DNA from 2 places in the Colwellia sp. Arc7-D genome. Region 2 is predicted to be linked to the other one. Evidence: predicted binding sites of a transcription regulator. Region 2 holds the regulator's gene; the other holds the start of a gene.
The links. The regulator NrdR, encoded in region 2, represses ribonucleotide reductase genes. The targets are predictions, from matches to a motif close to AAACACNANATNTNGTGTTT.
Positions count from the first base shown of each region.

Region 1: nrdA (class 1a ribonucleoside-diphosphate reductase subunit alpha) is a predicted target of NrdR. The motif match lies at 2,699-2,718, and genes of this name have one in related genera.

Region 1 is NZ_CP028924.1:2,211,652-2,217,173, forward strand. Features, by position in the region: gene gyrA (DNA topoisomerase (ATP-hydrolyzing) subunit A) at 1-247, opposite strand, end outside; partial or broken gene ubiG (bifunctional 2-polyprenyl-6-hydroxyphenol methylase/3-demethylubiquinol 3-O-methyltransferase UbiG) at 724-1,430, shown strand; gene DBO93_RS09750 (HAD-IA family hydrolase) at 1,512-2,186, shown strand; gene nrdA (class 1a ribonucleoside-diphosphate reductase subunit alpha) at 2,843-5,113, shown strand; gene nrdB (class Ia ribonucleoside-diphosphate reductase subunit beta) at 5,256-5,522, shown strand, end outside.
Region 2 is NZ_CP028924.1:3,642,630-3,648,151, forward strand. Features, by position in the region: gene dxs (1-deoxy-D-xylulose-5-phosphate synthase) at 1-197, shown strand, start outside; gene ribBA (bifunctional 3,4-dihydroxy-2-butanone-4-phosphate synthase/GTP cyclohydrolase II) at 618-1,727, opposite strand; gene DBO93_RS15705 (riboflavin synthase) at 1,738-2,397, opposite strand; gene ribD (bifunctional diaminohydroxyphosphoribosylaminopyrimidine deaminase/5-amino-6-(5-phosphoribosylamino)uracil reductase RibD) at 2,444-3,580, opposite strand; gene nrdR (transcriptional regulator NrdR) at 3,632-4,087, opposite strand; gene glyA (serine hydroxymethyltransferase) at 4,298-5,522, opposite strand, start outside.

The DNA.
Region 1 (5,522 bases), 1.4 Mb from region 2:
TATCACCATGCGGGTGATACTTACCTATTACATCACCAACAACACGTGCTGACTTTTTATACGGCTTGTTAAAGTCGTTACCTAAAACATTCATCGCAAAAAGTACGCGACGATGCACTGGTTTTAATCCATCACGCACATCTGGTAGTGCACGACCTACGATAACGCTCATTGCGTAATCTAAATAGGAGCTTTTTAGCTCATCCTCAATATTGACAGGAGCAATATTATTCGCCAAATCGGTCATAAATTGATGGTATCCCTTAACGTAAATCTAATTCAGAAAATTTCGAAATTATTATTTTTAATTAACACGGCATACTAGCATAAATATTTCTCATGCCCTACCGCTTTATTTTGCTTAATTCTGCCGTTAAAAAGCTAAAGTTTCAAGTAAATGCTAGATATAAAGTGTTTATACAATACAGATATGATTTAAAAGGTATTTGTTGAATTATTATTACATACAGATCAGCTTAATGTGGATAGCTGTATGCATTTTAATCACATGTCATTTTTAAGTGACAATTTAAGCTATCAACATCGTTTTATCAGTACTATTTAGTCAACATTAAACCAGTACTTTACGGTTATATAAATTGGCTCAAGCTGTTTAAACAAAGATAAAAGCTTTATTTACAGTGAATTCATCTTGCTACTAGGCTTGTCGTAAATATTGGTTTAGAATCTGAAATATAAGTAAACCAACAATGATAAATATCTATGTCTAACAACTTAAATGTTAACCCCGACGAAATTGCAAAGTTTGAACAAGTTGCCAGCCAATGGTGGGAACTAGATGGTGATTTTAAGCCATTACATCAAATAAACCCGCTTCGCCGTCAGTTTATTTGTCAGCATGTTGGCGATATATTTGCTAAAAAAATAATTGATGTTGGTTGCGGAGGTGGAATTTTAGCTGAAAGCTTAGCGCAACTTGGTGCAGAAGTTACCGGGATAGACATGGGCCAAGAGCCGTTAAATGTTGCCAAGCTACATGCTTTGGAAACAGGTGTTAATGTTGACTATCAAAAAATAACTGCAGAAGAAAAAGCTCAGCAGCAACCACAACATTATGATGTAGTTACCTGTATGGAAATGCTAGAACATGTGCCTGATCCTGAATCAATCATCAGTGCCTGTGCACAAATGGTTAAGCCAGGTGGTTTTGTTTTTTTCTCAACATTGAATAAATCTTTGAAAGCTTATTTACTGGCTATCGTGGCTGCAGAGAAAATATTCAAATTGGTACCCGATGGAACACATGATCATAAAAGCTTTATTCGCCCTCAACGTTAATCGCTTGGGCTGAGTCATTTGACTTAAAATGTATTGATGCTGCTGGTATTCATTATAATCCTTTTACTGAAAATCATAAATTAATCTCATCATTAGATGTTAACTATATTCTTTGTTGTCAACGGGTTTAATCTTTAATAGCCATCATCGCGTTGAAAAACGGTTCTCAACGCGAACATCCCTTCAAGTCAACCTTAATCTAGAGATATACTATGCTTTCAACTCAGAACACCAAAAATATAGCCAGCGTACTTTTTGACCTAGACGGTACATTATTAGATACAGCTGATGATTTAGGCGCGGCTTTAAATCATGTGTTATCGCTGTACGGTAAACCACAAGTGTCAGCACAAGATTATCGACCTATCGCTTCAGATGGTGCTTTAGGCTTACTAAATCTTGGCTTTGGTGATGCTATAAAACAGTACGATTATGAAGTATTACGTCAGCAATTTCTCGATTACTACCAAGAAAATATTGCTGTGCATACTTGCCTTTATTCAGGGGTAGCAGAATTACTACAGCATTTAGAAATAAATGAAATACCTTGGGGGATTGTCACCAACAAACCTGAAGGGCTAACTAAACTGCTATTGCCACACTACCCTGAATTTAGTCAATGTGCTGTTATGGTTGCGGGTGACACGTTAACAAAACGTAAGCCTGATCCAGCGCCAATTTTATATGCCTGCAAACAAATGAGTGTTGATCATCAGCAATGCTTTTATGTCGGAGACGCTTTACGTGATATTCAAGCTGGCAATAGTGCAAAAATGACCACTTTTGTTGCCCAGTGGGGATATATTCTCAGTGATGAAAATTGTCAATCGTGGCAGGCTGATCACATAATTGCTGCACCGTTAGATTTAATCTCCTTTATTGGCTAATGAAGCGATTAAGTTTGAGCACATATGGATAATGTTTATTAACTATAAAGTAAAAATATTGGTAAAAAGTACATCTCAGGCGGTTATCTGGACAAAAAAACGTCAATTATCAGATTTTCTTTGTAAAAGCAGTTTAAGACCCCATCGCCGCCTGAATATCATCCTTATTTCTGCACTCGTACTAAAGATAAACATAATGCGTTGATAAAATAATCACTCGTCAATTCATGTGTTCAATAATCAAACCAAAAACATAAGACACTGATAAATAAGGTTATTATATTTTTTATTACCTTTAGTCATATAAAACACAAAAATTAACTTAAAATAATTTAGTGCTAAAAAATAAATGAAAATAACCGTTGCGTTTTACAAAAACCAAAATCAAAAAGCACTACTAAGTTAGTTGTTACTAACAGAACTTTTACTCTAAAAAAATCAACCTAAAAACGATAATTTATATCGCTTGCATTGTAGTGCAAACCTCACTATCTTGTGATTAGTTTTTTAAAAACCCCAAGATATAGTGCATTTTTCATTCAGAGACATATTGAATGATATACGATTTATCTCGTATAAATGACATTTTGAGGCAATTAACATTTTAAGCACCTACTGTGGGTGATTAAAACAACAATTAGATTTACAGGTCTTTCATGAATAACAACCTTTTTGTTACAAAGCGCAATGGTTCTAAAGAGCCAATCGACTTAGAAAAAATCCATAAAGTAATTGCTTGGGCTGCAAACGGCTTAGACAATGTTTCGGTATCTCAAGTTGAACTTAAGTCACATATTCAATTTTATGATGGTATTAAAACTGCTGACATTCATGAAACCATTATTAAATCAGCTGCTGATTTAATATCGGAAGAAACACCTGATTATCAATATTTATCTGCACGTTTAGCCATATTTCATTTACGTAAAAAAGCTTATGGCCAATTTGAGCCACCTAAGCTTTACCCGCATGTTGTAAAACTAGTAGAAGCGGGCAAGTATGATGAGCATTTATTAGCTGATTACACACCTGAAGAATTTGAGCTACTTGAAGGCTTTATGGATCACAGCCGTGATTTAGACTTCAGTTACGCTGCGGTAAAACAATTAGAAGGTAAATATCTAGTACAGAACCGTGTTACTGGTGAGATATATGAAAGTGCACAGTTTTTATATATTTTAGTGGCGGCTTGCTTATTTGCAAAATACCCTGAAGAAACACGTTTAGATTACGTAAAAGGTTTTTATAACGCTATTTCAACCTTTAAGCTTTCATTACCTACGCCTATTATGGCTGGTGTTCGTACGCCTACTCGCCAATTTTCATCTTGTGTATTAATTGAGTGTGGCGATAGTTTAGATTCAATTAACGCAACATCTAGCTCGATTGTGAAATACGTATCTCAACGTGCAGGTATTGGTATTAATGCCGGTCGAATTCGTGCACTGGGTAGTACAATCCGCAATGGTGAAGCTTTTCATACCGGTTGTATTCCATTTTATAAACTCTTTCAAACAGCTGTTAAGAGTTGTTCGCAAGGTGGAGTTCGCGGCGGTGCTGCCACCCTATTCTACCCATTATGGCATTTAGAAGTTGAAAGCTTATTAGTACTTAAAAATAACCGTGGTGTTGAAGAAAACCGCGTTCGACATTTAGACTATGGCGTACAGTTTAATAAAGTAATGTACCAGCGTTTAATTAAGGGCCAATCTATTACTTTATTTAGCCCAAGTGACGTACCAGGTTTATATGACGCTTTCTTCGAAGACCAAGATAAGTTTGAAGAGCTTTATGTTAAATACGAAGCTGATGATTCAATTCGTAAAAAATGTATTAAAGCGATTGAATTATTCACCTTATTTGCACAAGAGCGTGCAAGTACAGGCCGAATTTATTTACAGAACGTAGATCACTGTAATACTCACTCACCTTTTGATCCGACTGTTGCGCCTATTCGTCAAAGTAACTTATGTTTAGAAATTGCTTTGCCAACCAAGCCAATGGAAGATGTAAACGATCCAAACGGTGAAATAGCCCTATGTACTTTATCGGCATTTAACTTAGGCGCAATTGAAAGCCTAGACGAGTTATCTGGTTTAGCTAATTTAGCCGTACGTGCTTTAGATAGCTTATTAGATTATCAAGACTACCCAGTACCAGCAGCACATACCGCTACAATGGGTCGTCGTACTCTCGGTATAGGTGTTATAAATTACGCTTACTATTTAGCAAAAAATGGTGTTTTCTATTCAAATGGTAGTGCGAACAACTTAACGCATCGCACATTTGAAGCGATACAGTATTACTTATTAAAAGCTTCTAACGAATTAGCTATTGAGCAAGGTTCTTGTCCTAAGTTTAATGAGACTCGTTTATCACAAGGTATTTTGCCTATCGATACCTACAAAAAAGAAATCGATAACATTACCGGTGAACCACTTCATTTAGATTGGGAGTCACTTCGTGCCAGTATTAAAAAGCACGGCGTAAGAAACTCAACCGTATCAGCATTAATGCCGTCAGAAACTTCGTCTCAAATTTCTAATGCGACTAATGGTATTGAGCCACCACGTGGTTTAATCAGCATTAAAGCAAGTAAAGATGGTGTTTTAAAGCAAGTTGTACCTGAGTATTTACGTTTAAAAGACAACTATGAGTTACTTTGGAATATTCCAAGTAACGAAGGTTACTTGCAATTGGTTGGCATAATGCAGAAGTTTATTGACCAAACTATTTCTGCTAATACCAATTATGATCCTGCTCGTTTTGAAGGTGGAAAAGTGCCTATCAAACAAGTATTAAAAGATATTTTAACCGCTTACAAGTTAGGGGTTAAAACGATGTACTATCACAATACTCGCGATGGCGCTGACGACAACCAAATTGAGATTGAAGATGATTGTGCCGGCGGTGCGTGTAAGATATAGCGTACTTAAAGAGGAAAACAACAGGTTTTCCTCTTTTTTTGCCAACCAATTTTTCAAGCAATACACATAATAAAAAAACTAGATAACCAACACTAAGTAATGAAATACAGCCTTTCGAGCGCGCTATTTCAAGGAGAAATAAATGTCGTACACTACGTTTAACCAAACAGCTAACAATGCTTTGTTAGAGCCAATGTTTTTGGGAAACAGTGTAAATGTTGCACGATACGATCAACAGCGCTATATGGCGTTTGAAAAACTGATTGAAAAACAGTTATCTTTCTTTTGGCGTCCAGAAGAAATTGATGTATCTAAAGACCGTGCCGATTGGCAGAGCTTAACTGACTCTGAAAAGCACATATTTATTTCGAACTTAAAATATCAAACGTTACTTGATTCTATGGCTGCA
Region 2 (5,522 bases):
AAGATAACGCTATAGCAGGCGGTGCAGGCTCAGGGGTTAATGAGTATATTCTTAGTCAAGGTATGGCGAAAAAAATTCTCAACATTGGTTTACCAGACAACTTTATTAAACACGGTACACAAGCAGAAATCCATCAGGAATTGGGTTTAGATGCCACTGGCATAATTGATAAAATAAGTAAGTTTATTAATTTATAAGTAGCATACACTTGCTAAAACACAGCCACTTTCCATTGAATATGGCTGTGTTTTTTCTATAAAATACAGTGTTGATGTCGAATACTCAAGAATACTCAAGTCGCTATTTACCTCAATACTACATTGCTTCATTCACACTACTTTTCACAATTCTATTCACAATAGTCATCTGAAAAAAAACATTAAGATGACCATCCCACTGGCTCATTTAGCACCATCACTTAATCAACTGAAAACATCGATATAATAAACATTGTGTCTAAGAATATTAGTGCTTAAATAGTATAAGATTTAAAGACAATTGGAAGAAGCTAGACACAAAAAAAGCGATTTGAATATTATCAAACCGCTTTAAATATTTTCAGCCATGTAGGTCTATTAAGCCATGAAATACTGAACGTATTTCATGGTAAAAAACCGTTAATCAGCAATGTATTCTACTACTTCTAGACCAAAGCCTGAAAGTGAGTGATATTTTGTTTGCGAGCTTAACAGGCGCATTTTACTCACACCTAAATTTGCTAAAATTTGTGAGCCAACACCTACATTGCGTGAGCCAACATGACGTTTCACTTCTTTCACAGTTTCACCCGCGTCAAGCTTGGCGTACTTTTGTACTTGGGCGATTAACTCTAGCGGCGTTTCGTGCTTACCTAATAAGACCAGTACGCCACCTTCTTTACCAATTTTTTCTAAAGCGTCAGCCATTGGCCATTTAGCAACACTTTCACGTTGGCTAAAGAGTAAGTCTCTAAAGGTATTTTCTAAGTGCACACGCACTAACGTTGGCTCTTCAGGCTTAATTTCACCTTTGGTTAAGGCAAAATGTGCTTGGCCGTCAATAGTGTCTTTAAATACCGTTAAATCAAAATCACCAAAGGCGGTTGGTAATTTACATTGAGAAACACGCTCAATAGTTGTTTCGTTGGCATTACGGTATTCAATTAAGTCAGCAATGGTGCCCATTTTTATGCCATGTTTTTCGGCAATAATTTCTAAATCAGGACGACGCGCCATGGTGCCGTCTTCATTTAAAATTTCAACAATAACCGCAGCGGCTTCAAGACCCGCTAAACGAGCTAAATCTACACTAGCTTCCGTATGACCAGCACGATTTAAAACACCGCCATCTTTAGCAATAAGAGGAAAAATATGACCCGGCTGTACAATAGAATTGTGATTAGCATTTTTGCCAACAGCAGCTAAAACAGTTGTAGCACGATCCGCAGCAGAAATACCGGTTGTTACACCTTCAGCAGCTTCAATAGAAACAGTAAAGTTAGTGGTAAACTGCGCATCATTTTTATCAACCATTAACGGAAGCTTTAAAAGTTCGCAACGCTCTGCTGACATTGGCATACAAATAAGACCACGACCATGGGTTGCCATAAAGTTAATCGCTTCTGGTGTAACTTTTTCTGCCGCCATAATGAAGTCACCTTCATTTTCGCGATCTTCATCATCCATTAAGATGACCATTTTACCATGAGCTATATCGTCGATAATCTCTTGTGGCGTGTGTAAATTCATGACAACCTCTTTATTTAATAAAACCATTACGCGCTAATAACGCATGTGTAACACCTGATGCTTTTGGCTCATCAGCTGTTTGCTTGGTAAGTAATCTTTCAATGTAGCGAGCAATTAAATCTACTTCTAGATTCACTTTAGTGCCCACTTGGTATTTGCTAATAATTGTTTGGTCTGTGGTATGCGGTACAATCGTTAAACGAAATTTATCATCACTTAAGCTGTTTACCGTCAAGCTTGTTCCATCGATCGTTATTGAGCCTTTTTCAGCAATATAGGGTGATAGTTCCTCTGGCATTGTTAGCCAATAGTCTATGCTATTACCTTTATGTTCAATGGCACTAATTTCACTCACTGCATCAACGTGGCCTGATACCATATGGCCACCAAATCGCGTGGTAGGTAACATCGCTTTTTCAAGATTAACACTATCACCAATTTTATAATGCGCTAAACCCGTTCGTGTTAAAGTCTCACTAGAAACATCGGCACTAAAGCTAGTGTTATCTAAAGCGACCACAGTTAAGCAAATACCATTAGTGGCGATAGAATCACCCAACTTTACATCTGATAAATCTAATGCCGCCGTATTAATGCTAACTCGTGCGCCACCAGCTGAACTATTAATAGCGCTTAATTGCCCTACGGCTTCTATGATCCCTGTAAACATATATTATATCTCGTTGTCTTTATAACTGATGATTTACATTTAAATTTCATACTGATTTATCAGTAAACTGTGCCGTTATTCTGATATCTTTACCTACCAGAGTAACATCGTTAATATTGAGGTTTTTAGCATCTGATAACTGCAATAAAGCAGGCATGTTAACTAAACTTTTACCGTCACTGCCAATAAGTTTTGGCGCTTGATAAAGTATCAGTTCATTAACTAAGTCTTTACTCATAAACGCGCCTGCTAACTTGGCACCAGACTCAATTAAGACGTCATTCAAACCTTGTTGAGCCAGATAAGATAATAACTGTTTGAGATCGATATACTCGCTATCTTTAGCCTGAGAAATGGCGACTTGTTCTACAAAATGCGGCCATGTTTGGCTATTTTCAATAGAAGATCTAATTAATAATATTTTACCGCTGGTTTTGAACATAGCGAGATCGGGTGTTAGACGATTCTTACCATCAATAATAATTCGAACCGGCTGTCTAACGTCTGCCTCTGCATAACTGTCTTTTAATTCACCTAGAGAATTCCAACGCACTGTCATTTGGGCATCATCACAAATAACAGAGTCTGCACCACAAATAATGCCACAACTTTGGGCTCTTAATCGTTGCACGTCTTCGCGAGCCTCAGGTGAAGTTATCCACTTACTTTCACCACTGGCCATTGCCGTTTTTCCATCTAAGCTTGCTGCTAATTTACAGCGAACATAGGGGAGCTTAGTCGTCATCAATGTAATAAAGCCTAGGTTTAATGCCCTAGCATCTTGCTCTAATAAACCAAATTTTGTGGTGATACCTGCGCTTTTCAGCCGTTCAAGACCACGACCTGATACTCTAGGGTCAGGATCAACCATAGCAGCAATAACATGGCCCACTTGCGCCTTAATTAATGCTTCTGCGCAAGGCGGTGTTAACCCAAAATGGCTACAAGGCTCTAACGTAACATATGCTGTAGCACCTTTAGCTTTCGCACCTGCTTGTTTTAAGGCATGAACTTCCGCGTGCCCTTGCCCTGCTTTTTGATGAAACCCTTCGCCAATCACTTCGCCATTAAGCACAATAACACAGCCAACACGCGGGTTAGGCGATGTTGTATAGTGCCCACGCTTTGCCAAATGGATAGCGCGTTGCATAAATTGATGATCTTGTAACGAAAAAGTTTTCATTTTTGACTCAAGGTTAAATCATTTTAATGTGTTTTATTTCAATATCGCTGGTTAGTCGTCGTCACCTAAGCGTGCAATTTCTTCACCAAACTCTTTAATATCCTCAAACGAGCGATAAACAGAAGCAAAGCGAATATAAGCGACTTTATCTAAACTCTTAAGCTGCTCCATTATGATTGTACCGAGCATTTCACTTGACACTTCACGCTCACCGGTTGCTCGCAGTTGCGATTTCAGTTTATTAATCGACAACTCCATTTGTTCAGTGCTAACCGGTCTTTTTTCTAATGCGCGTAATAAGCCATTTCGCATTTTATCTTCGTTAAAAGGTTCGCGAGAGCCATCACGTTTAATAATGCGTGGCATCACTAATTCAGCGCTTTCAAAAGTGGTATATCTTTCATGACAGGCTAAACATTCACGACGGCGACGGACTTGATGACCGTCTGAGACTAATCGAGAGTCAATAACTTTAGTATCGTTGGCTGAACAAAAGGGGCAATACATTGATAAATTCCGTTGTTAACAAGTCATGAGCATTTTAATGTCAGTATTTTAATTGAAAACAGTTCATTAAGCGAAATAACTTAGCATTATTCGCACTATAACCTAGCAAATAAAAATCAGTCAAAAAAAATGGCCACTAATGTGGCCATTCTAAGTTATTTATTTACGTTTTATAACGTAATTAACCGCTAATTTTTAAACTAACGCTAATTACTTATAAACAGGAAAACGAGCACAAAGTTCACTAACACCAGCTTGAACTTTAGCAATAACATCTTCGTTGTTGATATCATCTAAAATATCGCAGATCCAACCTGTGGTAGTTTTTGTTTCTTCAACACCAAAACCACGACGCGTAATAGCCGGTGTGCCTAAACGTAGTCCTGACGTTACAAATGGTGAACGTGGATCGTTTGGTACAGAGTTTTTATTCACCGTGATATGTGCACGACCTAACGCGGCATCAGCATCTTTACCCGTGATATCTTTATCTATTAAATCAAGCAATAGTAAATGGTTATCAGTACCGTTAGATACAACTTTGTATCCGCGTTCTTGTAAAACCGCTACCATCGCTTTAGCGTTATCTAAAACGTTTTGTTGATAAACTTTAAACTCAGGTGCTAATGCTTCTTTAAATGCCACGGCTTTCGCAGCAATAATGTGCATTAATGGTCCGCCTTGACCACCTGGGAATACGGCGCTGTTTAGTTTTTTATAAATCGCTTCATCATTACAACCAGAAACAATTAAACCACCGCGAGGGCCTGCTAAAGTTTTGTGTGTTGTCGTTGTTACCACATGAGCATGTGGAACTGGGTTTGGATATAAACCAGCAGCGACTAAACCGGCAACGTGCGCCATGTCTACGAAAAAGTAAGCATCAACTTTATCAGCAATTTCACGCATACGTGCCCAGTCAACTACACCAGAAAACGCTGAAAAGCCACCAATGATCATTTCTGGTTTATGCTCTAATGCTAAACGCTCTAATTCAACATAATCAATATCGCCAGTTTCAGGGTGTAAACCATATTGAATAGCTTCGTAAGACTTTCCTGAAAAGTTAACATGAGAACCATGAGTTAAGTGACCACCATGAGCCAAGCTCATACCTAATACTTTACCACCTGGAGAAACTAACGCTTGAAAGACAGCTGAGTTTGCTTGAGATCCAGCATGTGGTTGCACGTTTGCATAAGTAGCACCAAATAGCTCTTTTGCACGATCAATAGCAAGTTGCTCTGCAATATCAACATACTCACAACCACCATAATAACGTTTACCAGGGTAACCTTCGGCATATTTATTGGTTAGCTGTGAACCTTGAGCTTCAAGTACACGTGGACTACAGTAGTTTTCTGAAGCGATGAGTTCAATGTGCTCTTCTTGACGAACAACTTCCTTGCTCATTGCTTGATAAAGTTCTGGATCA